3 regions of the Sodalis sp. RH22 genome follow, and region 3 is predicted to be linked to each of the others. Evidence: predicted binding sites of a transcription regulator. Region 3 holds the regulator's gene; each other region holds the start of a gene.
The links. The regulator CRP, encoded in region 3, controls carbon source genes, mostly activating them, when cyclic AMP is high. The targets are predictions, from matches to a motif close to ATGTGANNNNNNTCACAT.
Positions count from the first base shown of each region.

Region 1 (9,807 bases), 2.3 Mb from region 3:
GGCCGCCCAGGCCGGTACCGATGCCAACGCGCCCATCACCGCCGAGGCGATAAGCATATTACGCTTAACCGTGTTTTTTATCATAAGGTTGCACTCTCCAAGAATATCCCTGTCAGTAGGCGCCGCCGATCGGATGACGGGCCACATAGTGCCCCTCCCCGACCTTAACCAACGGCGCAACGATTGGTTCATCTCCCAGCGCCCTGACGGGGCTGGGAATCTCATCTACCAGTAAAGCATGTTCCGGCCGGCGGCGCGTGGGATCGGGAACAGGCACCGCCGACATTAATTTGCGGGTATAAGGATGCTGCGGGTTGGCGAAAACCTGGCGACGGGGTCCGATCTCGACGATTTGCCCCAGATACATGACCGCCACCCGATGGCTGACCCGCTCCACCACGGCCATATCGTGGGAAATAAACAAAAAGGCAATGCCGAATTCACGTTGCAAATCGAGCATCAGGTTAATGATCTGCGCCTGTATCGAGACATCCAGCGCCGAGACCGATTCATCGGCCACCACCACCTTAGGATTAAGCGCCAGCGCCCTGGCGATACAGATACGCTGGCGCTGGCCGCCGGAAAACTCGTGGGGATAACGCTGGGCATGTTCGGGCAGCAGCCCTACCCGCGTCAGTAACGTTTCCACCCGCCGTTGCGCTTCCTGGCCCTGCGCTACGCCGTGCACCAGCAGCGGTTCCATAATCGAATAACCGACGGTGAGCCTGGGATCGAGCGAGGCGTACGGATCCTGGAAAATAAACTGGATATCGCGGCGCAGATGCTGCAATTCATGTCCCGTGAGCGCGGTAATCGACCGGCCGTTGAAAATAATATCGCCGCTCTGGCTCTCCACCAGGCGCAGCAGCGAGCGGCCTGTCGTGGATTTTCCGCAGCCGGATTCGCCCACCAGCGCCAGGGTTTCGCCGGGATACAAGGAGAAACTGACTTTTTCCACCGCGTGCACCCGGCGCCGGACACGGTTGAAAATACCGCCGCGGATATCAAAACCGGTGACCAAATCCTTGACCTGCAAAATCGGCGCGGCGCGCGGCGGCACGGTATCTTGCCCCTTGGCCGCGCTTAGCGCGGGAGAATCCGGCGCCCTGGCCGCGGCCTCGATATCCGCAGGCGCGGCGTCCTGTGGGTTGAGCAGCGGAAATTTCGCCGGGAAATCGCTGTCGGCCATCGAACCCAGCTTCGGCACCGCCGCCAGCAAAGCCTGGGTATAGCGGTGACGGGGGTGGGCGAACAGCGTGTCGACCGGGGCCGACTCCACATCATTGCCCTGATACATCACCAGCACCCGGTCGGCCATTTCGGCCACCACGCCCATATCATGGGTGATAAACATCACCCCCATTTGCATTTCACGCTGCAGGGTGCGGATCAACTGCAGGATTTGCGCCTGGATAGTCACATCCAGGGCGGTGGTGGGCTCATCGGCAATCAGCAGCGCCGGCTTGCACGACAGCGCCATGGCAATCATCACCCGCTGGCGCATGCCGCCGGAGAGTTGATGGGGATAGCGATCGAGCATGCTTGCGGCGTTGGGAATGCGCACCAGATCCAGCATGTGCAGCGCCTCCTGCCGGGCGCTGCGATGGTCTTTGCCCTGATGCAGGCGGATGGATTCGGCTATCTGCTCGCCCACCGGAAACACCGGATTCAGCGACGTCATCGGCTCCTGGAAAATCATCGCCATATCGGCGCCGCGCAGGCCCCGCAACGTGGATTGTCCGGCCCGGGCCAGATCAAGCACCTCGCCGCCACGGCGACGAAACAGCATGACGCCGCTGTCCACCCGGCCGCCGCCCAGCTCCACCAGCCGCATAATCGATAAGGCGGTGACCGACTTTCCGGAGCCGGACTCGCCGACAATCGCCAGGGTCTCGCCGCGGTTGATGGTAAATGAAATACGCCGCACCGCCTCGATGCGCTGGCCTTCATGGGAAAAATGCACGCTCAGGTCACGCACCGACAATACCTGTTCCTCCGGTAAACCGGGCGCTGCCGCCGGTGACGGAACCGGATGGCGTCCTGTTGCCATAGGATCGACCATCAGCGGTAGATGCCGATATCGGGCGTAGCGCCGACATAACCGACGCCGCGGTACATACCTTCGCTATTGAACGGCAGCGCCACGTTGCCCGCAGCATCCACCGCAATCAGCCCGCCGGAGCCGCCAAGAGCCAGGATCTTATCGAAAATCACCTGCCCGGCGGCTTCCTGGAGCGACAGTCCGCCGTACGCCATGCGCGCACTCACGTCATAAGCGGCCACGCCGCGCATAAACACTTCACCGCTGCCGGTACAGGAGATGGCGGCGGTGGCGTTATCGGCATAGCATCCGGCGCCGATAATCGGCGAGTCTCCCACCCGGCCGGTCTGTTTGTTGGTCATGCCGCCGGTGGAGGTGGCCGCCGCCAGATGGCCGAAACTATCGCAGGCCACCGCGCCCACGGTGCCGAATTTTCGGTCCGGATCCAGGGGATCGCCGCCTGACGGGGCATCATGATCGAGAATGGCGCCGGCGTCATCGGCCAGGGCGCGCTGCAGTTGGGCGTAGCGTTCGGCGGTATAATAAAATTCCGGTTCCACCCGCTCCAGGCCGCGGGCAAACGCAAAGGCTTCCGCGCCATCGCCGGTAAACATCACATGCGCACTGTGCTCCATCACCGCGCGGGCGGCGAGGATGGGATTACGAATATGGGTCACGCCGCATACGGCGCCGGCGGCAAGCGTGTGGCCGTCCATAATGCTGGCATCGAGCTCATGACCGCCCTGGTGGGTAAACACCGCGCCCTTGCCGGCGTTGAACAAAGGGCACTCCTCAAGCAGGCGCACAGCCTCGGTCACCGCGTCGAGGGCGGCGCCGCCCGCCGCCAGGATAGCCTGTCCGCGCTCGACGATACCGGCCAGCGCCTGGCGATAGTGCTGTTCTTTCTCGGTGCTCATGGCCTGGCGCGCAATGGCGCCGGCGCCGCCATGGATAACTATGACTGCTTTGCTCATCAAATAACGTACCCTGCAATCGGTGGTCAAGGGACGGGGCGTCCGGCTGGCGAAGCAGCGAAGGCCCCGGACAATCTTTAGTTGTTAATTAAATAAATGTGACATAGAACTATTTAGTTATTATTTTTGACTATATTAACCCAGCCCGCCAGTGTAAAGCGGAAATGTCACTATTGACGGCATCAACAATAATGGCCTTTCGTTAGGTAAAATCGCCGCTTAAGCTTAGCTAAAAAGCGGCAAAGCCAATCCCTTGCGCATTTACTTCCCCGCCTTATTTTTTGGCATAGGTTTTCTGGCATAATAAGCCACGGCATACTTGCCCTTCCGGCCGCTGGATTAACGGCCGACGCTACAGGAGTTGATATGGCATCCTTGAATTCGTCCCTGCTTACGCTTGAACAGGCGCTGGAAAAAATGCTTTCCCGGGTCGGGCCGCTCGCCGAACGCGAAACGCTGGCGCTGACCGACGCCGCCGGGCGCATCACCGCCGCCGCGGTAATTTCCCCGGTAAACGTTCCCCCGTTTGATAATTCCGCCATGGACGGGTATGCGGTGCGCCTGGCCGATATCGCCGCCGGCGCGCCGCTGCCGGTAGCCGGTAAAGCGTTTGCCGGCAAGCCCTTCGCGGCCGATTGGCCGCCGGGGAGCGTGGTGCGCATCATGACCGGCGCGCCCGTTCCCCCCGGGACGGAGGCGGTAATAATGCAAGAGCAGGCCGAATTATCCGGCGATGGGGTGTGTTTTACCGCCCCGGTAAAACCGGGACAGAATATTCGCCGTATCGGCGACGATATCCGCCTGGGTGACCAGGTCCTGTCCGCCGGTCGCGCATTGGGGGTGAGCGAGCTGCCGCTGCTGGCGTCGCTGGGCATAGCGGACATCAACGTGGTGCGACGGCCACGGGTGGCGCTGTTTTCCACCGGCGACGAATTACAGCCCATAGGGGCGCCCCTGGCCGCCGGGCAAATCCACGACACCAATAGGTTCGCCGTACGCCTGATGCTGCGCCAGCTGGGCTGCGAGGTTATCGATCTGGGCATTATCGCCGATGACGCCCAGGCCCTGCGCGCCGCATTCCGCCAGGCGGACAGCCGGGCCGACCTGGTGATTACCAGCGGCGGCGTGTCGGTGGGTGAAGCGGACTATACCAAAACTATCCTTGAAGAACTGGGTGAAATCAGCTTCTGGAAACTGGCGATGAAACCCGGCAAACCCTTTGCCTTCGGCCGTCTGGAGCACGCCTGGTTCTGCGGTCTGCCGGGCAATCCGGTGTCGGCGGCGGTGACGTTTTACCAGTTGGTGCAGCCGCTGATAGCCAGGCTCGCCGGGCGGGCGCACTGGCGGTTACCCGCCCGGCTGCGCGCCAGAACGCTGACGCGGCTTAAAAAAACGCCCGGCCGGATGGATTTTCAGCGCGGCGTGTTCCATACCACGCCCCGCGGCGATATCGAGGTCGCCGGCACCGGCGCGCAGGGATCCCATGTTTTCAGCTCCTTCAGCGCCGCCAACTGTTTTATCGTGCTGCCGGCCGAGCAGGATGACGTGGCCGTGGGCGAATGGGTGGATATCGAACCCTTTAATCATCTGTTGTTATCATAGGGCCGGACCGTGGCGGACGAATTAACTCATGCGGAAATGCTGCGCTACAACCGGCAAATCATGCTGCGCGGCTTTGATTTTGACGGCCAGGAACGGCTGAAAAACGCGGGTGCGCTGGTGGTGGGCCTGGGCGGGCTGGGCTGCGCCGCGGCGCTGTATCTCACTGCCGCGGGCATAGGACAGCTCACCCTGCTGGATTTCGACATTGTGGCGCTGTCCAATCTGCAACGCCAGATACTGCACGACGATCGGCGCATCGGCATGGCTAAAGTCGATTCCGCCGCCCTTGCCCTGGCGTCGGTTAACCCCCATGTCACTATCGCCACGCGCAACGCCGCCCTGGACGACGAGTCGCTGACCGAGCTTATCGCGCAGCATGACGTCGTGGTGGATTGCACCGATAACGTGACGACGCGCGAGCAGCTCAACCGGCTGTGTTTCACCCGCCAGACGCCGCTGGTGTCCGGTGCGGCGATCCGTATGGAGGGGCAAATCAGCGTCTTTACCTACCAGCCCGGCGAACCCTGCTATCGCTGCCTGAGCCGATTGTTCGGCGCAGGCAGCCTCACCTGCGCGGAATCCGGCGTGATGGCGCCGTTGGTGGGCATTATCGGCTCGTTGCAGGCCATGGAGACTATCAAGCTGCTGACAGGGTTCGGCAAGCCGCCGGCCGGCCGGCTGGTCATGTATGACGCCATGACGCTGCAGTTTCGGGAGATGGTGCTGCCGCGGGATCCGCATTGCGCCGTGTGTGGGACGGCGTCGCCCGGCTGAGAGGGAAATCGCGTTTGGCGCGGGCGGCGTTGCTCCGGCGAACACTGCGCGGCAATAGGAGAAATGGAACGGCCCCGCGCAACCAGGGCCGGCGCTTAAAACGGCGTTTAAACCGTCATCAGCTTAGTTTAAACCCTGGCTGCGCAGGTAATCTTCATAGTTACCGCTGAAATCTATCGCTTTTTCCGGCGTTAATTCCAGGATGCGCGTCGCCAGCGAACTGACGAATTCGCGGTCATGGGACACAAATATCAGCGTCCCCTGGTACAGTTCCAGCGCCGAGTTCAGCGACTCAATGGATTCCATATCCAAATGGTTGGTGGGTTCGTCCATCAGCAGGATATTGGGTTTTTCCATCATCAGCTTGCCGAACATCATGCGGCCCTTTTCGCCGCCGGATAAGACGCTGACCGGTTTATTGATATCGTCCTGGCTGAACAGCAACCGGCCAAGGATGCTGCGCACCGCCTGTTCGTCGTCGCTGGGCTGTTTCCATTGGCTCATCCAGTCAAACACGTTAATGTTTTCGGTGAACTCGCTGGAATGATCCTGGGCATAATAACCGATGCTGACGTTCTCGGACCACTTGATGGTGCCGCCCACCGGCGGCAGCTCGCCCACCAGGCTTTTCAGCAGGGTGGTTTTACCGATGCCGTTGGGACCGAGCACCGCCATCTTTTCGCCCACTTCCAGCATCAGGTTTATTTTACTGAACAGAGGCGGCTGGCCGTCATAACCCTGGGTCAGCTGCTGTACTTCCAGGGCGTTGCGGAACAATTTTTTATCCTGCTCGAAGCGGATAAATGGATTCTGGCGACTGGACACCTTCACCTCGTCCAGCTTGATTTTTTCAATCTGGCGGGCGCGGGAGGTTGCCTGGCGTGATTTGGACGCATTGGCGCTAAAGCGGCTGACAAAGGACTGCAATTCGGCAATCTGCGCCTTTTTCTTGGCGTTGCCGGACATCAGCTGTTCGCGCGCCTGGGTGGACGCGGTCATATAATCGTCGTAATTGCCGGGATAGATGCGCAGTTCACCGTAATCCAAATCCGCCATATGGGTGCAGACCATATTCAGGAAGTGCCGGTCATGGGAAATAATGACCATGGTGCTGTTGCGCTCGTTCAATACCTGCTCCAGCCAGCGGATGGTATTGATATCCAGGTTATTGGTAGGTTCGTCAAGCAGCAGAATATCCGGATTGGCGAACAGCGCCTGCGCCAGCAGCACGCGCAGTTTCCAGCCAGGCGCCACTTCGCTCATCGGACCGTAATGCTGCTCAAGAGGAATGCCGACGCCCAACAGAAGCTCACCGGCGCGCGCCTCGGCGGTATAACCATCCATCTCGCCGTACAGAACTTCGAGATCGGCAACCCGATAGCCCTGCTGCTCGCTCATCTCGGCCATGGCGTAGATGGCGTCGCGCTCTTCTTTCACCGCCCAGAGCTCGGCATGGCCCATGATGACGGTATCAAGCACGGTATACTGTTCAAAGGCAAACTGATCCTGGCGCAGCTTGCCCAGGCGTTCATTCGGGTCAAGGCTGACATGGCCGCCGCTGGGCACCAGGTCGTCCCCCAGGATTTTCATCAGGGTGGATTTACCGCAGCCGTTGGCGCCAATCAGGCCGTAGCGATTGCCGCCGCCAAATTTTACGGAAATATTTTCGAATAGCGGTTTGCTACCGAATTGCATGGTGATGTTGTTACAGATTAGCAAAAGGAGGTACTCTTCATTAAAAACGTGACATTAACCACATTATGCCACACTCCGCTGTAAAATTGCTCTCTCTGTGTGCACCCATGGCCATAAGCATTAAAATTGGCGTGCCCGACGCGGCCCCGAGCCCGATTGGCGCACCGCGGCCCGCGTTCGCGGCCGGCAAAACGGCCCCTGATGGCCGCAACTTACGCGCCTCTTTCGGCCCGCTAACCAATATAAGGCATTATTATTTGATTTAATATTTTGTCATATTAACATCATCAATAAATATCAGGGTTGTCATATCATAAGGGTATACCTTATTTACCCGCCGAGCAGGATAAATACAGTGTCATTTCGCCAGCATCCCGCCAGGGCGACCGCTAATAATGCATAACCGATAAATAAGGGCGTCCCGTCAGGCAGGATAAAAGAGAGACACTATAGCGGTGTGGCATGCCATAGCCCATTATTCCCGGCTCACCATTGCCCTTCTTTAAAATACTGCTCTGGCGGCAGGAAGAATATAAAAACGCAGCTGCTCGATAAACAGCATGCGCGCCCTGATACGGGCCGGAGGGTGGATGGGCGATACGGGACAAGTGTCGCCGTCCAAGCAGGGAGGGCGCGGCCGGGATAAAAAAAAAGCATGGCTGAAATGCTCAGCCATGCTTATCATGTCCACACCGGGGTCGTTAACCGGAAAACCGGCGCCGCCCGATCGCAGAAGGGAAATTAGAAGCGGTAACCAACGCCTGCGATCCAGGTGCCAACGTCTACGCTGCGGATGCGGCTTTGTTCGTAGGAAACGTCAAACGCGACATTTTCCATCGGGTTGAACTGCAAGCCTGCGCCGTATGCTACGCCAACATCGCTGGTGCGGTGTGAATCGCGGCCGTCTTGCGCGTTGTCGGTAAATTGGCCCACGCCCATGCCGACTACGCCGTATACGCTGGCCCAATCGTTAATGCGGTAAGCCGGACCGGCGGTGATGCCGTAGTAAGTGCCTTTTTCGTAGGTGCCTTGTTCAGCCTGGTTCTTTTCCAGGTAGGTGAAGGAGCTGATCATGCTCCAAGGCGCGCTATCATCCATTTCATAACGGTACTTCAGGTTAAAACCCGATGCCTTGTTGATGACGCCCTGCATATCACCTTGGGCATAACCCGCGGAAACGGTGCTTTCGCCCGCAGTCGCCGAACCCGCCGCTACTGCCAATACACAAGCTAACGCTGAAAGACATGCAATTTTGTTCATAACCACCTCAAATGTGAATTTACGTCCTAACCATGAAAATATAACAAAAAGTAGCACGAAACTCTGCTTAATAAATGTTGTCCAAGTAAACGTATCGTGTAACATAAGTTTTCAAAGCTTTCTATCCCATTCATTTTACTTATGTTTTGTGCTATATGTCACAAATCAGACTTTACGTATCCTTACAACATATCCAGATTAATCCGAACTGAATGACTAAAAAATAGACCACTATCGTGCAATGCGCGTGATTTTTTTTCACAACCCATGTCGCCGCCCTCATATTTTCTGCTCATAAAAACCGCCACTACTATTTAATTATGTTATTACGGCATTCTGGAACACTAAATGCATCTCCCTTCAAAGCCGTTCTGCCTGATTTTCAGCGCCTGTTTCTGCGGCACGCTGTGCTGAACCAGAGACTTTTTGCTATAATAATTATTAGAGGCATTATTTTAAATGAAAACCATTTGTATTACCGGCCCGAAACAACAAAACGCGGTTGTGATGCCGGGAGTACTCTCATGGTTGATGTCTTTTATCCTGCTAAGCTGTTTAATGCGTTCAGCGGTGGCGACACTGAGAGGTATCGGCGATATGAGTGATAGGATGCAGGATTGCGAAACGCTGTTATACTTTATGCCTGAACGAAATTAATAATGATCAATTAAGAGGATGATTAATGATGAGTACCGCTAAACTGGTTAAAACGAAATCTTCCGAACTTATTTATACGCGTAACGATCTGGAAGAGTCGGTCAAGGTCTCCAGTATCGCGCTGTTAAACCGTCTGGTGATCGAGTATGTCGACCTGGCGCTGATCACCAAGCAAGCCCATTGGAACATGCGCGGCGCGAATTTTATCGCGGTACACGAAATGCTTGATGGTTTCCGTACCGTTATCCAGGATCATCAGGACACCATCGCCGAACGCGTGGTCCAGCTAGGCGGCGTCGCCTTGGGTACCGTACAGGTCACCAATGACAAGACCCCGCTGACCAGCTATCCGACCAATATCCACAGCGTTCAGGATCATCTGAAAGCGCTGGCGGATCGTTATGGCGTGGTGGCGAACGACACCCGCAAGGCGATTTCCGAAGCAGAAGACGACGAAGATACGGCTGATATCTTGACCGCCGCTTCGCGCGATCTGGATAAATTCTTGTGGTTTATCGAGTCTAATATCGAATAATACCTTGCTTCGCCGGTGGGTGCGATGCACTAGCGCCGGCTAATCAGTTGAATGCAGCAAAAGCCGGCAGCGTAATGACCTTGCCGGCTTTTTTGACTTTTCACACCGGCTTAACGGGAGGAGCGATCCCATGGCAAGCGGCTGGGCGCCGGAAGGCGCGGTACAAGATCAAATCGATTCCACCATCAACGACGCGGTGCAGCGGGCGCGCAGCGCTCTGCTGCAAGGAGAAAGCGCCCATCATTGCCAGGAGTGCGGCGAACCTATTC
Region 1 covers NZ_CP178731.1:2,174,301-2,184,107, forward strand. The annotation lists gene gsiB (glutathione ABC transporter substrate-binding protein GsiB) at 1-84, opposite strand, end outside; gene ACL2XN_RS09845 (dipeptide ABC transporter ATP-binding protein) at 113-2,050, opposite strand; gene ACL2XN_RS09850 (isoaspartyl peptidase/L-asparaginase family protein) at 2,062-3,015, opposite strand; gene moeA (molybdopterin molybdotransferase MoeA) at 3,382-4,617, shown strand; gene moeB (molybdopterin-synthase adenylyltransferase MoeB) at 4,654-5,391, shown strand; gene ACL2XN_RS09865 (ABC-F family ATPase) at 5,515-7,086, opposite strand; gene ompX (outer membrane protein OmpX) at 7,828-8,346, opposite strand; gene dps (DNA starvation/stationary phase protection protein Dps) at 9,032-9,538, shown strand; gene ACL2XN_RS09880 (DksA/TraR family C4-type zinc finger protein) at 9,669-9,807, shown strand, end outside.
Region 1: the regulator CRP is predicted to act here: its motif matches at 7,133-7,150, upstream of ACL2XN_RS09865 (ABC-F family ATPase).

Region 2 (9,807 bases), 2.5 Mb from region 3:
CCAGGTCGACGTTAACCGCCACCGGCATGCCGAACAGCTGGATGACCTGATCGACCAAATGCGGCGCCAAATCATACCAGATGCCGCTGCCGGCCCCCGGCTGTTCACGCCAGCGCGGCATCACCTGCGGCCGGAAACGGTCGTACTGCGAGGACAAATAGACCACGTCGCCGAGAACGCCGTCTTTAATCAGCTGCCGCACGGTGAGGAAATCGCTGTCCCAGCGCCGGTTGTGGAACACCGACAGCAGCACCCGCTGGTTTTCGGCCAGTTGTTTAAGCTCATAAGCCTGCGACAGCGTCACGGTAAAGGGTTTATCGACGACCACATGCTTGCCGGCCGCAAGCGCCTGTTTGGCGAGGGGAAAGTGGGTTTCGTTCGGCGTGGGGATAATCACGAGATCAACCGCGGGATCGTTAATCACAGCACCCGGATCGGCGGCGACCTTCATGCCCGGAAAGTCAGCCAGCACCTTGCCGGCGTCGCTCGATGAGACGGCTGCCAGGGTCAGTCCAGGCGTGGCGTTAACCAACGGCGCGTGCAATGTTTTGCCGGCAAAGCCGTAACCAATAAGTCCGATACCGATATTTTCAGCCATTGTCGTTCCTCTTTTTTGGCTAACACAGCAATGTCCCCACTGCCTTATATTAGCGCTGGGGACATTATTATCGGACTCACATTAACAATAAATTATCAGCCTCCGATAGCCTTTTCGCTTTGCAACTGCCAATTATGAGACGCCTGGATACTGCGGCCGGGATAATTAATCTCGCTGCTGCGGCGGCGGAAGTCGCTGGGGCTGACCCCGACGCGTTTACGGAATACCCGCGAAAAATAGAGCTGGTCGTCATACCCCACCACGCGGCCGATGGTGGCGATGGATTCCTGCGTGGTCTGCAGCAGCAGTTTGGCGCGGATTACCCGCTGGTCCTCGCGCCAGCGCAGGATATTGATGCCAACCTGCTCGCGAAAGAGATGCGCCAGCCTGGAGGGGGATAAACAGACATGCCGCGCCACCTCGTCGATGCGCAGTTCGCCGGAGAGATTGCCGGTGATAAACTGGCAGGCCTCGATAATACGCGGATCCATGATTTTGCTTGGGCTTTGCGGGTCCTCCTCCATGGCGCGCAGCAGCATGCGCTCCAGCAGATTCATGCCCAGTTCTTCCGAGAAACGGCGTCCGGAACGTTGGGTTTGCTCGATATTGGCCAGCAACCGGTCGAATTCGGTCAACAGATTATCATTGCCGAGCCGCAGGCGGCCGACGTCATGGATTTTGCTGTGCCATTCCAGCCAGTCGGCCCAGTACGCACGCGGGCGAAAATACACCCAACGATGATACCAGCAGTCGCTGTCCGGGGAGCGGCCGTAATAATGGGCGGATTTGGGTGGAAACAGCAGCAGGTCGCCCGGATTACAGACGAAGGAACGCTCGCCTTCAAAAATCTTACCCTGCCCCTTGATGGTCAGATTAAGAATATATCCCTTCATGCCGTCGGGCCGGTCGATAAAGAAGTCCAGCGGCCCGCCCGCTATAATCGGCGTCAGGCCGGCAACCAGATAGGCATTGAACATATAGCCCGGTAATAAGGGATTGGATTGCGTCTCGTGAGTCATTCGATGATACATCTCACCTCCGGACAGGTTGTCGTCTGATTGAGAATATCCTAAAGCGCGGACAATAGCGTGCCAGGGTCGTAAAACTGTGAGCGGGCCGGCCGCGATGCGACCGGTCCGCGTCGGTTTATACCGTACGTTTGGCTTTTTGTTTGTAGCGGTCGAAAATCACCGCCGCCAGCAGGATGACCCCACGCACCACGTATTGCGAGAACGGCGAAATATTCAGCAGATTCATGGCGTTTTCCACGGTGCCGAGGATCAGCACCCCGGCCACCACATAGGAAATCTTGCCAATGCCGCCTTTCATCGATACCCCGCCCAGCACGCAGGCGGAGATGACGATCAGTTCATAACCCAACGAGGTCATGGGCTGGCCGCTGGTCATCCGCGAGGCGAGGATAATACCGGCCACCGCCGACACCAGTCCGGACAGGATAAAAATAATGATCTTGGTGCGCACCACCGGCACCCCCGCCAGCCGGGCGGCTTCTTCATTACCGCCAATGGCCAGCGTGTTGCGCCCGAAGGTGGTTCTGTTGAGCAGGAAACCAAAGATGGCCATGCACAGCGCCATGATCCAGATGGGCGCGGGCAGGCCCAGCCAGTTGGCGTAGCCCAGCACGAAAAAGCGTTCATCTTCGATGCCCACCGCTTTACCATCAGAAATAATATACGCCAGACCGCGCACGATTTGCATGGTGGCCAGGGTGGTTATCAGGGCATTGATTTTCAGCTTGGCGATAACAAAACCGTTGACCAGGCCGCACAGTACGCCAAGCACCAGTCCCGCCGCCACGCCGAGCCACAGGCTTTCGGTGGAATTGATGACCACGGCGGTGGTGACGCCGGCACAGGCGATAACCGAGGCGACCGACAAATCGAAATCGCCGGAAGCCAGGCAAAACAGCATGCCGCAGGCGACGATACCGGACATGGAAATAGCCAGGCCGAGGCCCTTCATATTGATAAAACTGGCAAAGTTCGGCACAAAAAACGAGCAGGCGATAAACAGCACCACGAACACCACCAGCATGCCAAAATTATCCCAGACGCGGCCAAAGCCCAGCGTTTTTTTCGCTTTCGGGGAGGGGGTAGTAACAGTCGACATCTTAGACTCCTTCACAATCAGGCAACCGCGTCAGCGGGGCTGGTATCGGTTGTGTGCAACATTGCCAGACTTAACGCTTTCTGTTCAGTGGCATCGGTGTGGGTGAGCTCGCCGGAAATGGCGCCTTCGCGCATCACCACGATCCTGTCGGCCAGCCCCAGCACTTCAGGCAGATCGCTTGAGGCGAACAGCACGGCGATACCGCGTTTGGCCAGCTCATATATCACGTGGTAAATTTCGTGCTTGGCGCCGACGTCGATTCCGCGCGTCGGTTCGTCGAGCATGATGACTTTCATATCCTCCGACAGCCAGCGGCCGAGAATGGCTTTTTGCTGGTTGCCGCCGGACAGGTTCATGATCAGTTGCTCGGCGGAGGGCGTCTTGATATTCAGGGAGCGGATATGTTCTTCGGCGTTTTCCTTTTCCCAGCGGTCGTTAATCAGGAAACCGGCCTTGATGGTCTTGCGCCGGGCGCTGATATTGATATTTTCCCTTACCGAATGCACCGGTATCAGGCCGTCGGCTTTGCGATCTTCCGGGCACAGCAGCAACCCTTCGCGGATGGCGTCGATGGGCGAGCGGATATTAAGCGGCTTGCCGTCCAGCAGCAACTGCCCGCCGGTAATCAGCGTACCGCCGAACAGCCCCTTCATCAGTTCGCTGCGTCCTGCGCCCACCAGGCCGAACAGGCCGACGATTTCACCGGCGTGCACCGACAGCGTAATCGGCGTTTTCACGCCAGCGGCCTTGATGCTGTCCAGCTGCAGCCGTACCGCGCCATGATCGCGCGGCTGGTAACCGTAGATATCACCGAGATTGCGTCCCACCATGGCCTGCACCAGCTTGGTGTGATCGACCTGGGTCATATCGTCGAACGTGCGGACGTACTTGCCGTCCTTGAATACCGTGATGGCATCGCCGAGGGTAAAAATCTCCTCCATGCGGTGCGACACGTAGAGTATTACCCTGCCCTCGGCCCGCAGTTCGCGGATCACCCGGAAAAGCTGTTCGATTTCACGCGCCGACAGCGAACTGGTCGGCTCGTCAAAGGCAATAATTTTGGCATTGCGGGTCAGCGCCTTGGCGATTTCCACCATCTGCCACTGGGCGATGGACAAATATTTGAGCGGTGTGTCCGGCGCGATATCCAGCCCCAGGTGTTCCAACTGCAGTTTGGTTTCATAATGCAGGATGGCGCGGTTAACCATGCCGTATTTATTGGGCAACTGGCCGAGGTAGATATTTTCCGCCACGGTCATTTCCGGCACCAGGTGCAACTCCTGGTAGATAATGGCGACGCCGGCATCCAGCGCATCGGCGGTGGAATTAAAATGGACCGGCTGGCCTTTGATAAGGATTTCACCCTGGGTCGGCGTATAGCTGCCGCTGAGAATTTTCAGCAACGTGGATTTGCCGGCGCCGTTCTCGCCCATCAGGGCGTGGATCTGGCCCGGATAGCAGTCAAAACTGATATCATCCAGCGCCTTTACGCCGGGAAACGTTTTTCCGATGCCGCGAAACGACAGATAGGGTGTCTGAATTGTCATGAACACATCCTCGCGTTAACTGATACGAACGGTGCGCCGGCAATCCCACGGCTGTAACCATCAGGGGTCTTGGCTGACACGTGCACATCCTCTTGATGAATGACATCGTCATGGACAGGGACGGCGCATAGCCGTCCCGGGAAACAGGCGCCGCGGTTATTTACCGCCCAGCCCTTTCTTCGCCAATTCTTCTTTAAAGTTGTCGCGGGTAATGACCACCACATCGGTCACTTCGGTGAATTTGGGCGGTTCAACGCCTTTGGTTACCCAATCGTTAAGCATCTGGATGCTCTTGTAGCCGTGAACGTCCGGACTTGGCAGCAGAGACCCGTAGAAGCCGGTCGCATTGGCTTTGGAGAGTTCGCTTACCGCATCCACGCCGTTGATGCCGATGCCGATAACGTTGGGCGCCTTGAAGCCCTGGCCTTCGGTGGCGCGCACGCCGCCGAGCACGGTATTGTCGTTCATGCCGATGATCAGCCAGTTTTTCACGCCGGAATGCTGTACCAGCAGTGAGTTGGCTGCGTCAAAGGCGCCAGGGATATCGTTGGATTTCGTCGGGACGGTATAGATTTGTTTTGCCGGGAAACCGGCGGCTTTTAATGCGTCCATCGAACCGGTAGTGCGGCGGCGGGCGGTATCGAGCTCATCGGCGGTAATAGCCATGACGCCGGTGTCAGCCACGTTCCAGCCGCGCTTGTTCATTTCTTTCCACAGTTCCTGGCCCTGGCGTTCGCCAATCTTGGTGGCCGCCATCATGACCAGGGGAACGGTGTCCATCGGTTTGCCTTTGGCGGTGACGAACTGATCGTCAACGGCAATGACCTTCATATCATAGCTGCGGGCCTTGGCGACAATGGCCGAGCCCAGTTTTGGATCCGGGGTACAGATAACAAAACCCTTGGCGCCGCTTGCCGCCAGGCTGTCGATAGCGTTAAGGGTTTTCTCGCCATCGGGCACGGCGATTTTAATCACATCAAATCCCAGGTCCTTGCCGGCTTTATCGGCAAAACGCCATTCGGTCTGGAACCAGGGTTCTTCCGGCTGTTTAACCAGAAAACCCAGTTTCAGATTTTCCGCCATAGCCGATTGAGACATAACGGCAGCCAATCCGATTGCCGCCAGTGCCTTAGTGAATTTATGCATGTAACTCTCCGGTATTTTTTATCGCCTCGCTTCAAAATGCTGAAGCGTGTAAGCGTTATCAGTCGGGAAGATGAATCCGCTTGGAACGTCTAAGCGGCGGATTTATCGCCGTTAGTCCGACCAGGCCCTTTAGACGGGAGTAGTTTTAGCCTTAATGTGTTACTAAAATGTAGAGCGTTATCACAGTTCTCAATAACAGCTGATTTGTGCATAGATACAGCAAATTCCACCTCCCCGCGCGTTTTTGAACACCATCACATTTCAGCCATCAGCGACAGGAATGTGCATACTTCCAGCCAACCGCTCCTCACGGCCGGCCCAAAACCCCCTTATGGTTGTGCACATCATCCGTTTTCGGGTAAACAGGAGAGAACAGCATGAATGAAGAGGCCATCAGCCTCGGGCTTGATTTCGGCAGCGACTCGGTACGCGCCCTGGCGGTAGGATGCCAAAGCGGTAAAGAGCTGGCGACCGAAGTGGTCTGGTACCCGCGATGGCGCGAGGGCCAGTATTGCAAACCCGCGCACAATCAATTCCGCCATCATCCCAATGATTATCTTGAATCCATGGAACAGGCGATCCGCGCTGTGGTAAACGCCCTCACCCCGGCCCAGCGCCTGCGCGTCGCCGGCATCGGCGTCGATACCACCGGCAGTACCCCCGCCCCTATTGATGATGAGGGCCGGATACTGGCGTTGCGCCCGGAATTCGCCGACAACCCGAACGCCATGTTTATCCTGTGGAAGGATCATACCGCCATAGAAGAAGCCGAGGCGATAAACCGGCTGTGCCACGACGGCGCGCATCCTGATTACACGCGCTACATCGGCGGCGTGTACTCCTCTGAATGGTTCTGGGCCAAAATCCTGCATATTACCCGCCAGGACGCCCAGGTACGCCGGCAGGCGGTATCTTGGATTGAGCTTTGCGACTGGATACCGGCCGTGCTGTCCGGGACCACGCGGCCGCAGGACATCAAGCGCGGCCGCTGCGCCGCCGGACATAAATCCCTTTGGCATCCCGACTGGGGCGGCGTGCCGCCGCGAGACTTCCTTGAGGCGCTCGATCCGGTTCTGACCGAACGGCTGCAATATCCGCTCTTCACCGATACCTATACCGCGGAAGCGCCGGTCGGGCGCATCACCGCCGCATGGGCGCAGAAGCTTGGCTTGCCGGAGACCGTTACCATTGCCGGCGGCGCCTTCGACTGCCATATCGGCGCGGTGGGCGCCGGCGCGCAGCCCTATACCCTGGTTAAAGTCATCGGCACATCGACCTGCGATATCCTTATCGCCGACGAACAGCGTGTGGGCGATCGCACTATCGCCGGCATCTGCGGCCAGGTCGACGGCAGCGTGGTACCGGGATTTATCGGTCTCGAAGCCGGTCAGTCGGCCTTTGGCGACATTTATGCCTGGTTCGGACGTTTGCTGGGCTGGCCGCTGAAACAGGCGGTGCAACACAACCCGGCCCTGAAACCCGCTCTCGACGGTATCCAGGAACAGATGCTGAACGCGCTGGCGCAGGCCTGGGCCAGCGAACCGTCCCTTGAGCATCTGCCGGTGGTGCTGGACTGGTTCAACGGCCGGCGCACGCCTTACGCCAACCAGCGCCTGCAGGGCGTGATCACCGGCCTCAATCTGGGCACTGATGCGCCGGCGCTGTTCGGCGGACTGATTGCCGCCACCGCCTTCGGCGCCCGCGCCATCATGGAATGCTTTGAAACCCAGGGCATCCCGGTGGAAAACGTGCTGGTGATGGGCGGCATTGCCCGCAAATCGCCGATTATCATGCAGGTATGCGCGGATGTGATGAATCGTCCGCTGCAACTGGTGGCCTCCGATCAATGCTGCGCCCTCGGCGCGGCTATCTTCGGCGCGGTGGCGGCCGGCGTTTATCCGGATATCGCGGTGGCGCAGCAGGCCATGGCCAGTCGGATTGAACGCACCCTGCAGCCGGACCCGGCCAGGGTCGCGCAATTCGAGCGGCTCTACCAGCGCTATTTGGAATGGAGCGAGCTTGCGGAACCGGCTTACGCGGCGGCGGCGCACAGCGATCGCTGATTAATAATTTACCGGGCGGCACGCTACGCGCCCGCCCGGCCCCTCCCTTAAACGGAGACGCACAGGAGTCATCATGGATAATTTTAAGCAGCACGAAGTCTGGTTCGTCATCGGCAGTCAACATCTTTATGGCCCGGAAACCTTGCGCCAGGTCGCCGACCATGCACAAACGGTGGTCCAGGGTCTTAATAACGAGGCCGGCCTGCCGGTCAAGCTGGTCTTGAAACCTTTGGTCAAATCGCCCGATGAGATTCTCGCGCTGTGTCGTGAAGCCAATTACGATACCCACTGTATCGGCCTGCTCACCTGGCTGCATACGTTTTCACCCGCCAAGATGTGGATCGGCGGCCTGAGCATCCTCAACAAGCCCCTGCTGCAGTTCCATACCCAATATAACGCGCAGATCCCCTGGGAAACCATGGATATGGACTTTATGAACCTTAACCAGACCGCCCATGGCGGCCGCGAGTTCGGGTTTATCGGCGCACGCATGCACCTTAATCACCAGGTGGTGGTCGGCCACTGGCAGGATAAGCAGGCGCATCTGACCATCGCCAAATGGATGCGCGCCGCCGCCGCCAAACAGGAAAGCCAGCAGCTGATCGTCGCCCGTTTCGGCGACAATATGCGTGAAGTGGCGGTAACCGAAGGCAACAAGGTCGGCGCGCAGATCCAATTCGGCTACTCGGTGACCGCGTACGGCCTGGGCGACCTGGTCAGCGTGGTGAACGAAGTGTCCAAGGGGGATATCGATACCCTGGTGGCAGAGTACGAAGCGTCCTATATCCTTACCGATAAAATCAAGGTCAACGGCGAAAAACGTGAAAACCTGCTGGACGCCGCACGTATTGAACTGGGGCTGAAACGTTTCCTGGAACAGGTGGGCGCCAAAGCCTTTACCTCCAACTTTGAAAACCTGCACGGGCTGAAGCAGTTGCCTGGCCTGGCGGTACAGCGCCTGATGCAGCAGGGATATGGCTTCGGCGGCGAAGGGGACTGGAAAACCGCCGCGCTGCTGCGCATCCTGAAGGTGATGGCCAGCGGTCTGCCGGGCGGCACCTCCTTTATGGAGGATTACACTTATCACTTCCAGCCGGGTAATAACCTCGCCCTCGGATCGCACATGCTGGAAGTGTGCCCAAGCATCGCCAAGGAAGAAAAACCCACGCTGGACGTGCAGTTCCTCGGCATCGGCGGCAAAGCCGATCCGGCGCGGCTGCTGTTTTCCACCCCGGCCGGCCAGGCGGTTAACGCCTCGGTAATCGATATGGGCGATCGTTTCCGCATGCTGGTAAGCGTCGTGGACGCCATCGAACAGCCGCATCCGCTGCCTAAGCTGCCGGTCGCCCGGGCGGTATGGAAAGCGCAGCCGTCGCTGGAAGTGGCGGCCGAAGCCTGGATCCTGGCCGGCGGCGCGCACCACACGGTATTCAGCCAGGCGCTCGATCTCGACCATATGCGCTTATACGCGGAAATGAATAATATCGAGCTGCTGGTGATCGACAACGACACGCGCATCCCGGCGTTCAAGGACGCATTGCGCTGGAATGAGCTTTACTACAAGCTCTGCGCTAAATAGCGACGACGTCAGTCCTGCCGCGGCTCGCTCGCGGCAGGGTTTATATCGCCTCTGCGACGGTTTCGTCGGCGGGGTTGCGCCTGCCTGTTGTGTTATTATAGCGACTGCCTGGACGTGCCTTTTGACTTACAACTGCTGAGTGACTGAACTCCCCTTTTCAGTGAAAAGGACCGTGGCACTTGCGCCGTTGACCAGAGAAATTTGAGGCGGAATATGGCCTATATCCACGTCATACAGCACAGGAACGGCAAGGTCCCCAAGGGCGGCATGTAGGGCATCCAAATAATTTTGTTGTGTTGGGTCGTTCACGGCCGGCGCCGCACTTCTGCCTATAAGCACACCCTTTAAGTCACTGAACCAGCCATGCAAGCGTAAACTAAATAATGCCCGCGTTAACTCGCAGGGGCCCATTTCCACATTTTCAAAATACAGGATCACCCCTTCGTTACTATTTTGTGCCTGGAACAAGGGTAGATTACCGAAGGAGGTACCTGCTAACCTCGATATGATTTCCAGACATCCGCCAATCAGACGGCCTTGAAAACGGGCGGAAGAAGTGACGCCATCAAGGCGCTGCCACTGTGTTTTTTGTGTCAGATGAAAACCAGCATCTGATGCCGGGCCCAATTGATTTTCGTTCATTTGAAATGCTGCTGACGCGTGCTGTTCACATACAGCCCCCCGGTCACTCTCCAGAATGCTCCATATCGCTTGCGTGGTCGAATCTAACTCTTTCGCACCAAG
Region 2 covers NZ_CP178731.1:1,124,672-1,134,478, reverse strand. The annotation lists gene ACL2XN_RS05195 (oxidoreductase) at 1-598, opposite strand, end outside; gene araC (arabinose operon transcriptional regulator AraC) at 694-1,629, opposite strand; gene araH (L-arabinose ABC transporter permease AraH) at 1,745-2,728, opposite strand; gene araG (L-arabinose ABC transporter ATP-binding protein AraG) at 2,746-4,275, opposite strand; gene ACL2XN_RS05175 (arabinose ABC transporter substrate-binding protein) at 4,432-5,421, opposite strand; gene ACL2XN_RS05170 (ribulokinase) at 5,799-7,484, shown strand; gene araA (L-arabinose isomerase) at 7,558-9,063, shown strand; gene ACL2XN_RS05160 (S66 peptidase family protein) at 9,190-9,807, opposite strand, start outside.
Region 2: the regulator CRP is predicted to act here: its motif matches at 5,664-5,681, upstream of ACL2XN_RS05175 (arabinose ABC transporter substrate-binding protein).

Region 3 (9,807 bases):
TCCATCAAGCTTAACCTGGTGCCCGGTTCGCGCATCGGCCTGCTCGGACGCAACGGCGCCGGCAAGTCGACGCTTATCAAGCTGCTGGCCGGCACCCTTGAGCCGCAGTCCGGCACCATCGGCCTGGCGAAAGGCATCAAGCTGGGTTATTTCGCCCAGCATCAGCTGGAGTTCCTGCGCGCCGACGAATCGCCGCTGGCGCATATGATCCGGCTGGCGCCGCAGGAGTATGAGCAGGCGCTGCGCGACTATCTGGGCGGGTTTGGTTTCCGTGGCGATAAGGTGACCGAACCGACCGCGCGTTTTTCCGGCGGCGAAAAGGCCCGGCTGGTGCTGGCGCTGATTGTCTGGCAGCGTCCCAACCTGCTGCTGCTCGATGAGCCGACCAACCATCTGGATCTGGATATGCGCCAGGCGCTGACCGAAGCGCTGATAGATTTCGACGGCGCGCTGGTGGTGGTGTCCCATGACCGGCATTTACTGCGTTCCACCACCGATGAATTTTATCTGGTGCATGACGGTCGCGTCGCGTCGTTTGACGGCGATGTGGAGGATTACCAGCAGTGGCTGGTGGATCAGCAACGCCAGGCGGCGGCGCAGGACGGCAATGATACCGAGACCCCGGCGCCGCAGGTCAATAATGCCCAGGCCAGGAAAGACCAGAAGCGGCGCGAGGCGGATTTCCGTAATCAGACCCAGCCGTTGCGCAAGGCCATTACCCGCTATGAACAGCAAATGGAAAAACGTGGCGCGGAGCTGGCGGCCATCGAGGCCGGACTGGCCGACGCGGCGCTGTATGATATCAGCCGTAAAGCGGACCTGGCCCTGGCCCTGCAGCAGCAGGCCAAGGTTAAATCGCAGCTGGAAGAGGCGGAAATGGCGTGGCTGGACGCCCAGGAACAGTTGGAGACCCTGACCCGGGAGTTCGAGTCGCAATAAGCGCGTCAGCGCCAGATCAGCAATACGCAGGCCGCCGTCAGCAGGCCCATGGCGACGTTAAAAGCGATCCAGGCGCGTTTGCTGCGCAGCAGCCGGCCGATCAGGGTGCCGAAGCCGAGCCAGATAACGCCGGAGACGATATTGACGCTGACGATGCCGACGCTGATGGCGCCGACGGAGGTGATATAGGCGCTGCCGCTCAGGCTGAAGCTGGCTACCGCGCCCAGCGCCATCAGCCAGGCCTTGGGATTAAGAAACTGCAGCAGGCCGCCCTGGTAGAAGGGAATGGGCCGGGGGGGCGGCGCGTCGGTTTCCAGTTTTTCATAGGCGGCGGTGGCTATTTTCCAGGCCAGCCACAGCAGGTAAAGGCTGCCCGCCACCTTCAGCATAAAATGCAGGGACGGATAAAGCGTGATCAGGCCGCCGATGCCGAAGGCCACCAGCAGCAGGATACATTGCATGCCGAGCATGATGCCGATCATCAGCGGCATTGAGCGCCAGAAGCCAAAATTGGCGCCCGAGGCGGTAAGCAGCATATTATTAGGACCAGGGGTAATGGCGGCCACCCAGAGAAACCCCAGCATTGACAGAAAAAGACTCAGTTCCACGTTTTGGCGGCTCCCCGTAAAATAACGCGTATGAAGCTACCAGTGCGCACGGGGATGCACAAGGCATAACAGGTGAAATTTACTCAACACCTTGATTTATTGACTATCGGGACACAATATCGTGATTATTCCCTGGGAACAAATCGATCCTGACACGCTCTATAACCTGATCGAGTCCTTTGTACTGCGTGAGGGCACCGATTATGGCGAGCAGGAGAAATCACTGGCGCAAAAGGTCGAGGATGTAAAACGCCAGTTGATAAGCGGCGAGGCGGTGGTGGTCTGGTCGGAACTGCATGAAAATATCAATATCATGCCGCGCGGCCGGTTTAATGACCAGGCCGGTAATACGCCGGGCGAATAGCGAAGCCCCTGGCCCCTAAGCGCTAAATATGCTAACACTCACTTCTGGGCCTTGATGCCGGGCGCACTTCTTCACGCCGCAATTCAACCAAGCGTAGGGTTACCATGTCGACAAAACACCCCATTATTGCCGTTACCGGTTCCAGCGGTGCGGGCACCACCACCACCAGCCTGGCGTTTCGTAAAATATTCCAGCAGTTGAATATCCACGCCGCCGAACTGGAGGGTGACAGCTTTCATCACTTTACCCGGCCGGAAATGGATATGGCGATCCGCAAGGCGCGGGATTTAGGGCGCCATATCAGCTACTTTGGTCCGGACGCCAATAACTTTGGCCTGCTGGAGCATACGTTTCATCAGTATGGCGATACCGGCCGCGGTCAGTCGCGTAAATATCTGCATACGTATGACGAGGCGGTGCCGTATAACCAGATCCCCGGTACCTTTACGCCCTGGCAGGCGTTGCCGGAACCGACGGACGTGTTATTTTACGAGGGGCTGCACGGCGGCGTGGTAACCGATAGCCATGACGTGGCGAAGCACGTGGATTTGCTGGTGGGCGTGGTGCCCATCGTCAACCTGGAGTGGATCCAGAAACTGGTGCGCGATACCGGCGAGCGGGGGCATTCGCGCGAGGCGGTGATGGATTCGGTGGTGAGGTCGATGGAGGATTATATTAACTACATCACGCCGCAGTTTTCCCGCACCCATATCAATTTCCAGCGGGTGCCGACCGTCGACACGTCGAACCCTTTCGCCGCCAAGGCGATTCCCTCACTTGACGAAAGTTTTGTCGTTATTCATTTCCGTAGCCTGGCGCATATCGACCTGCCTTACCTGCTGGCGATGCTGCAAGGCTCCTTTATTTCCAATATTAATACGCTGGTGGTGCCCGGGGGCAAGATGGGGCTGGCGATGGAGCTGATAATGGGGCCGCTGGTACAGCAGTTGCTGGAAGGAAAGGAAATTAAGTAAACTCGAGGCCTCGGGCGGGAACACCACGCCCGATTCGGCCCCATCGGCATGCTTTCCCTTGAACACGCCAGGATTCGCTGCGGTGTTGGCGGGCCTAGCATACCGTGCCATGGGGCGCTCGGTCGGGCAGAGAAACCATGCCCGATTCGACCCCATTGGCGCGCTCTCCCTTGAACACGCCGGGTTTGAGTGCGGTGTTGGCGGGCCGGTTAGGCGGCGGGGGCGTGGCGTTCGTCGCGCACTTCAAAGCTGTGGGTCATATTGACCGACGCGCCGAGCATCAGTGAGACCGAGCAGTATTTTTCCGCCGATAGCGTCACCGCCCGCTCCACCGCCTTGTCGGTCAGCCCGGCGCCGGTGACGATAAAATGCAGGTTGATATGGGTAAACAGGCGCGGCGCCTCGTCGCGGCGCTCGGAGGTGAGTTTGACCTCGCAGTCCCGGACGTCCTGCCGCGCTTTGTGTAAAATCGATACCACATCAATGGCGCTGCAGCCGCCGACCGACATCAATACCATTTCCATTGGGCTGGGCGCTTTTTCGCCCGCGTTCCCATCCATCAAAACCTGGTGGCCCGAGGCGGATTCGCCCATGAAAGACAACCCTTCTACCCATTTGACCCGTGCCTGCATTATGATACTCCTGATGAAAAGCTTTCCAGCAGACTACATTTTTGTTGGAAAACTGGCAATGTTACTGAACATACTTCATGCTGAAGCAAGACAACAGAAGACACTGCTTCAAACCTATGCTAAAAACAAGGCTGGATCGGCCTCATGATAATGAAAGGGCAAGAGATCGATCGGAACATCACATTACCAGACCCTAATAAGTTCCCTTACGTCGCTCCGTTTAAACGCGGAGTCAGAGTGAATAATACAAGCGCCGTAACAGGGAATACGATGTCCCGAACCTGGGATAGCGATGACAAAAGAGGATAACAGCGAATGGTTCTCGGCAAACCGCAAACAGACCCGACTCTCGAATGGTTCCTGTCTCATTGCCATATTCATAAGTATCCATCGAAGAGTACACTTATACATCAGGGTGAAAAGGCTGAAACGCTTTACTACATCGTTAAGGGCGCCGTGGCGGTGCTGATTAAGGATGAAGAAGGCAAAGAGATGATTCTCTCCTATCTTAACCAGGGAGATTTCATCGGTGAGCTCGGCCTATTCGAGGAAGGTCAGGAACGCAGTGCCTGGGTACGGGCGAAAACCGCCTGTGAAGTCGCCGAGATTTCGTATAAAAAATTCCGGCAGCTGATTCAGGTGAATCCGGATATCCTGATGCGCCTGTCGGCGCAAATGGCCAGTCGTTTACAGGTAACGTCGGAAAAAGTCGGCAACCTGGCATTCCTGGACGTTACCGGACGCATAGCGCAAACCCTGTTGAACCTGGCGAAACAACCCGACGCCATGACCCACCCCGACGGCATGCAGATAAAAATCACTCGTCAGGAAATCGGCCAGATTGTCGGCTGTTCCCGCGAGACGGTAGGACGTATTCTTAAAATGCTCGAAGATCAAAATCTTATATCCGCGCACGGTAAAACCATTGTTGTTTACGGCACGCGCTGATAGCCCCGTTATACAGGCGTGGTGCTTCGTACCACGCTTTTTTTGCTGACAGTATGTGGCGCCGGTTAATCTACCACCCTGAAGTAAACTATGCCCTGCGGCAAACCATCGTGCTATGCCTGCCGGTGGCCGCCGGCCTGTTATTCGGCAGCTTGCAAAACGGCCTGCTGTTTTCGTTGGTCCCTGCCTGCTGCAATATCGCCGGCCTCGATACCCTGCATAAACGGTTTTTCAAGCGCCTGGCCGTCGGCGGTGCGCTGTTCGCGCTGAGCAGCGTGCTGATCCAGGTGCTGTTGGCCGTGCCGGTGCCATTGCCCTTGGTGATGCTCGGCCTGGCGCTGCTGTTCGGCGTTACCGGTGAAATCAGCCCGCTGCACGGCCGTTTATTGCCCGCCGCGCTTATCGCCGCCATCTTTACCCTGGGCCTGGCCGGCAATGTGCCGCCCGTCGTGCCGCCGCTGCTGTATATTGCCGGCACCGCCTGGTACGGACTGTTCAACGCCCTGTGGTTCCGGTTGTGGAAGGAGCAGCCGATGCGGGAATCTCTTAGCCTGCTGTATCGGGAGCTGGCGGATTATATCGAGGCGAAATATACCCTGCTGACACAGCATACCGATCCGGAAACCGCCCTGCCGCCGCTGTTTGCCCGCCAGCAGGCGGTGATTGATCTGATTGCCCAGGTATACCAGCAGCTTTATATGCTGTCGGCCAATGATCAGCTGCAGTACAAACGCCTGCTGCGTTCTTTCCAGGTGGCGCTGGATTTGCAGGAGCATATCGCCGTCAGCCTGCACCAGCCGGACGAAGTACAAAAACTGGTGGCGCAAAGCCACGCCGAGGCGGTTATCCGCTATAACGCCCGGCTGATTGCCGCGCGGTTGCGGGTACTGGCGGATGATATTCTCTATCACCGGCAGCCGGGGCGTTTTAACATGGCCACCGCGCTGTCGGCCCTGGAAAAAATTGCCGACCGGCATCCGGATAATCCGGTCGGACAGTTTTGTTATTACCATTTCAGCCGTATCGCCCGGCTGCTGCGTACCCAGCGCCCGCTTTACCGCCGCGACCTGATGGCCGACAACCAGCAGCGGCTGTCGTTTTGGCATGCGCTGGTCAGCTACTGTTCCTTTAAATCCATGGCGCTGCGCAGCGCGGCAAGGCTTGGGATTATGCTGGCCATCGGCAGCAGCCTGGGGCTGGTATTGGATCTCCCCAAACCCTACTGGATTTTAATGACGGTGATGTTTGTCAGCCAGAACGGCTATAACGCCACCCGGGTGCGGATCCAGCATCGGGCCCTGGGCACGTTGGCGGGGTTGGTGATTGCCGCCGGCACGCTGCAATTCAGGCTGAGCGACGGCACGGTATTGCTGTGCATGTTGTTCCTGACGCTGGCGTCTTACCTGGTGTTGCGCAAAAATTACGGCCTGGCGATGATCGGCATGACGGTGACCGCGGTGTATACGTTGCAGCTACTGTCGCTGAACGGCGCGCATTTCCTGGTGCCCAGGCTGGTGGATACGCTGATCGGCTGTATGCTGGCGTTCGGCGGCATGCTGTGGTTATGGCCGCAGTGGCAAAGCGGTATGCTGCGCAAAAACGCCCATCTGGCGCTGGAGCGGGGCCAGGACGCGCTGCGGCTGCTGCTGCAACCCGCCCCCGAGCCGGCGGCGCTGGCCTACGCGCGCATGAAGGTCAACCAGGCGCACAACGCGCTGTTTACGTCGCTTAGCCAGGCGATGCGGGAGCCGGCGTTTAATTCGCGCTATCTGACCGATATGCGTTTATGGGTGACCCATAGCCAGTTCATCGTCGAGCACATCAATGCCATGACCATCCTGGCGCGGGATCACTACATGCTGACGCCGACGCTGGCGCAAAAGTACCTGGCCTCTTGCGAGGTGGCGCTGCAGCGCTGCCAGCAACGGCTGGAATATGACGGCCCAAGCTCAGACAGCCCGGTGATGGACGCCGCCGGCGAAACGCCGGAGCTGCCCGGCACCCTGATGGAACGCCATCTGCGGCGTATTCTGTTCCATCTGGGCGTGATGCATACGATTTCTTCGGTAGCCTGGCGCCAGCGGCCGCAGCACGGCAACTGGCTGGCGCGCCGGTTAAGCCATTAGTCTCCCGCCGCGCGCCTAGGGTTTGGCGGCGATAACCTGCGCCACCGCCTGTTCAAACCGGGCCATGCCCTGTTCGATATCGGCGAACTCCACCACCAGCGACGGCGCGAAACGGATGACGTCCGGACCGGCGTTGAGGATCATCAGGCCCTGCGCGGCGCTGGCGTGCAGGAACTCGCGCGCCCGGCCATGGAACTGCGGCCGCAGTTCGGCGCCCAGCAGCAGGCCCATGCCGCGCACATCCGAAAATACCTGATATTTGTCGTCAATTGCCCGGAGCGCGCTGACAAAACGATCGTGCCTTTCGTTAATGCCCGCCAGGACTTCCGGCTGGTTAATCACATCCAGCGCCGCCTCGGATACCGCGCAGGCCAGGGGATTGCCGCCATAGGTGGTGCCGTGGGTGCCCACTTTCATCACCGAGGCGATCTCTTCCGTAGTCAGCATGGCGCTGATGGGGAAACCGCCGCCCAGCGCCTTGGCGGTGGTCAGAATATCCGGCGTTACGCCATAGTGCATATAGGTAAACAGCTTGCCGGTGCGCCCCATGCCGCACTGCACTTCGTCCATCACCAGCAGCGCCTGATTCTGGTCGCACAGATCGCGCAGGCCCTGCAGGAATTCCGGCGTGGCGGGCATAATGCCCCCTTCACCCTGAATCGGCTCCACCACCACGGCGCAGGTATGATCATCCATCACCGCCTTGACGGCCGCCAGATCGTTAAAAGGCACATGGACGATATCCGCCGGTTTTGGCCCGAAGCCGTCGGAATATTTCGGTTGCCCGCCCACGGTAACGGTAAACAGCGTGCGGCCGTGGAACGCGTTATGAAAAGCGATGATTTTGGTTTTATAGGGGCTGTGGCGGGTAATGGCGTAGTGACGCGCCAGCTTAAACGCCGCTTCATTGGCCTCGCCGCCCGAGTTGGCAAAAAACACCCGGTCGGCAAAGGTGGCGTTAATCAGCTTGCGCGCCAGGCGCAGCGCCGGTTCGTTGGTAAAGACGTTGCTGGTGTGCCATAGGGTTTCGCCCTGGGCTTTCAGCGCCGCGACCAGCGCCGGATGGCAATGTCCCAGCGCAGTGACCGCAATGCCGCCGGAGAAATCAATATATTCCTTTCCGTCCTGGTCCCATACCCGGCTGCCCATGCCCCGGACCGGAATAAACTGCGCCGGTGCATAAACCGGCAGAATAACCTGGTCGAAAGTTTCCCGCGTTACTGCGCTATTATCTGTATTCATATGTAATTACCCGGTCCGCAACAAATCAAGAAGTGATATTATAGTCATAAAATATGAATAAAAAATCACTCCAGTGCAATCGTTTTATCACTATCAGAGCGAAAAAAAGCCGCTGCCCGTGGCCTTGTCCGTTAATGCTATATCAACATGCCGATCGGCTAACACGCAAGAAAGTTCGCCAGGAGTTGATGGCCCTGCTCGCTGAGCACGCTTTCAGGATGAAACTGTACACCTTCAAGCGGCAGGGTTCGATGACGGATGCCCATGATTTCATCCCGCGCGCCGTCGCGCAGACTCCAGGCGGTCGCCTCCAGGCAATCGGGCAAGCCGGCGCGGTCGATCACCAGGGAATGGTAGCGGGTGACCGTCAGCGGCAGGGCCAGCCCGGCGAAGACGCCGCGGCCGTCATGGGTAATGGCGGAGGTTTTGCCGTGCATCACCTGGTTTGCGCGCACGATGCGGGCGCCGAAAGCCTGCGCAATGGCCTGATGACCCAGACAGACGCCGAGTATAGGTATCCTGCCGGCAAAATGACGAATGGCCGCCAATGAAATGCCGGCCTCGTCGGGGGTGCCGGGACCCGGGGAAATCACCAGTTGCCGCGGGGCCATGCGCTCGATATCGGCCAGTTGCAACCGGTCGTGGCGCCATACCTCTACCTGCGCGCCCAGCTCGCAAAAATATTGGTACAGGTTGTAGGTAAAGGAGTCATAGTTATCGATAAGCAGCAACATCGCCGGTATATCCTACTGGTAAATAGATTTTTATTGAATAACAACAGGATGCATTTTAGATAGCGGCCCGTGCCCCGCCAGCTACACAGGATAGCGTCCTTTGCCTGGACAGGAGATCAGGACCTGTGTGATATTCACCCGACGCCCGCCCGCAGGCTACCGGCCATATTGTCATATCGTCAGGGATAAAAAAACAACGCATGTACCGTTATAAGCCGCTGAAAATACTGCTGCCTTACCTGTGGCCCAAGAATAACCCTAAGCTGCGCTACTATCTGGTGGCGGCGCTGCTGTTTATGATCGTGGCCAAGGTCGGCACGTCGCTGGTGCCGCTGGCCTATAAAGCCATCGTCGACCGGCTGGGCGGCGACCAGGCGCGGCTGCTGGCCGTGCCCATCGGGCTTATCCTCGCCTACGGTCTGGCGCGGGTCTGCGCATCGTTATTTGATGAACTGCGCAACGTGATGTTTATCTATGTCAGCCAAAACGCCACCCGGCTGCTGGGCCTGCGCGTTTTCCGCCAGCTGCATGCCCTAAGCCTGCGTTTTCATCTGGAACGGCGCACCGGCGGGTTGTCCCTGTCCATCGAGCGGGGAACCCAGGCGGTCTCGACGGTGCTGTCGCGCGTACTGTTCTCCATCGTGCCCATCTTATTTGAAATCAGCCTGGTGGCGGCCATTATGTGGCGGCTGCTGAACATCTGGTTCGCGGTGGCGATTATGGCCACCGTCGGCGCGTATATCCTGTTTACCATTACGGCGGTGGGATGGCGTACCCGCTTTCGCCGCGAATTAAACCAGGCCAATGCCGACGCCAGTAATAAATCCCTCGACAGCCTGCTTAATTACGAGACCGTGAAATATTTCGGCAATGAGGCGTTCGAGTGCCAGCGCTTTGACAGCTCGCGTCGGCTGTATGAGCGCGCCGCCATTAAAAACCAATTCAGCTTTACGGTGCTGAGCATTGGCCAGACGGCGGTGATTTCCGTCGGTTTGGTCACGATGATGGCCATGGCGGCGCGCGGCATTACCCAGGGCACCATGACCCTGGGCGACTTTGTACTGGTTAACGCTTATCTGCTGCAGTTGTATCAGCCGCTGAATTTTTTTGGTTTTATTTATGCGGAAATACGCCAGGCGCTGATCGATATGGATAATATGTTTGATCTGCTCACGCTGGAAAGAGAAATTGAAGATCGCCCTGGCGCCGCGCCGCTGCGCGTTACCCGTGGGGAAGTGGC
Region 3 covers NZ_CP178731.1:4,432,546-4,442,352, reverse strand. The annotation lists gene ACL2XN_RS20040 (ABC transporter ATP-binding protein) at 1-939, shown strand, start outside; gene ACL2XN_RS20035 (LysE family translocator) at 945-1,547, opposite strand; gene ACL2XN_RS20030 (YheU family protein) at 1,669-1,911, shown strand; gene ACL2XN_RS20025 (phosphoribulokinase) at 2,016-2,885, shown strand; gene ACL2XN_RS20020 (OsmC family protein) at 3,095-3,517, opposite strand; gene ACL2XN_RS20015 (hypothetical protein) at 3,477-3,665, shown strand; gene crp (cAMP-activated global transcriptional regulator CRP) at 3,833-4,465, shown strand; gene ACL2XN_RS20005 (YccS/YhfK family putative transporter) at 4,519-6,591, shown strand; gene argD (bifunctional acetylornithine/succinyldiaminopimelate transaminase) at 6,607-7,833, opposite strand; gene ACL2XN_RS19995 (aminodeoxychorismate synthase component II) at 7,992-8,567, opposite strand; gene ACL2XN_RS19990 (ABCB family ABC transporter ATP-binding protein/permease) at 8,768-9,807, shown strand, end outside.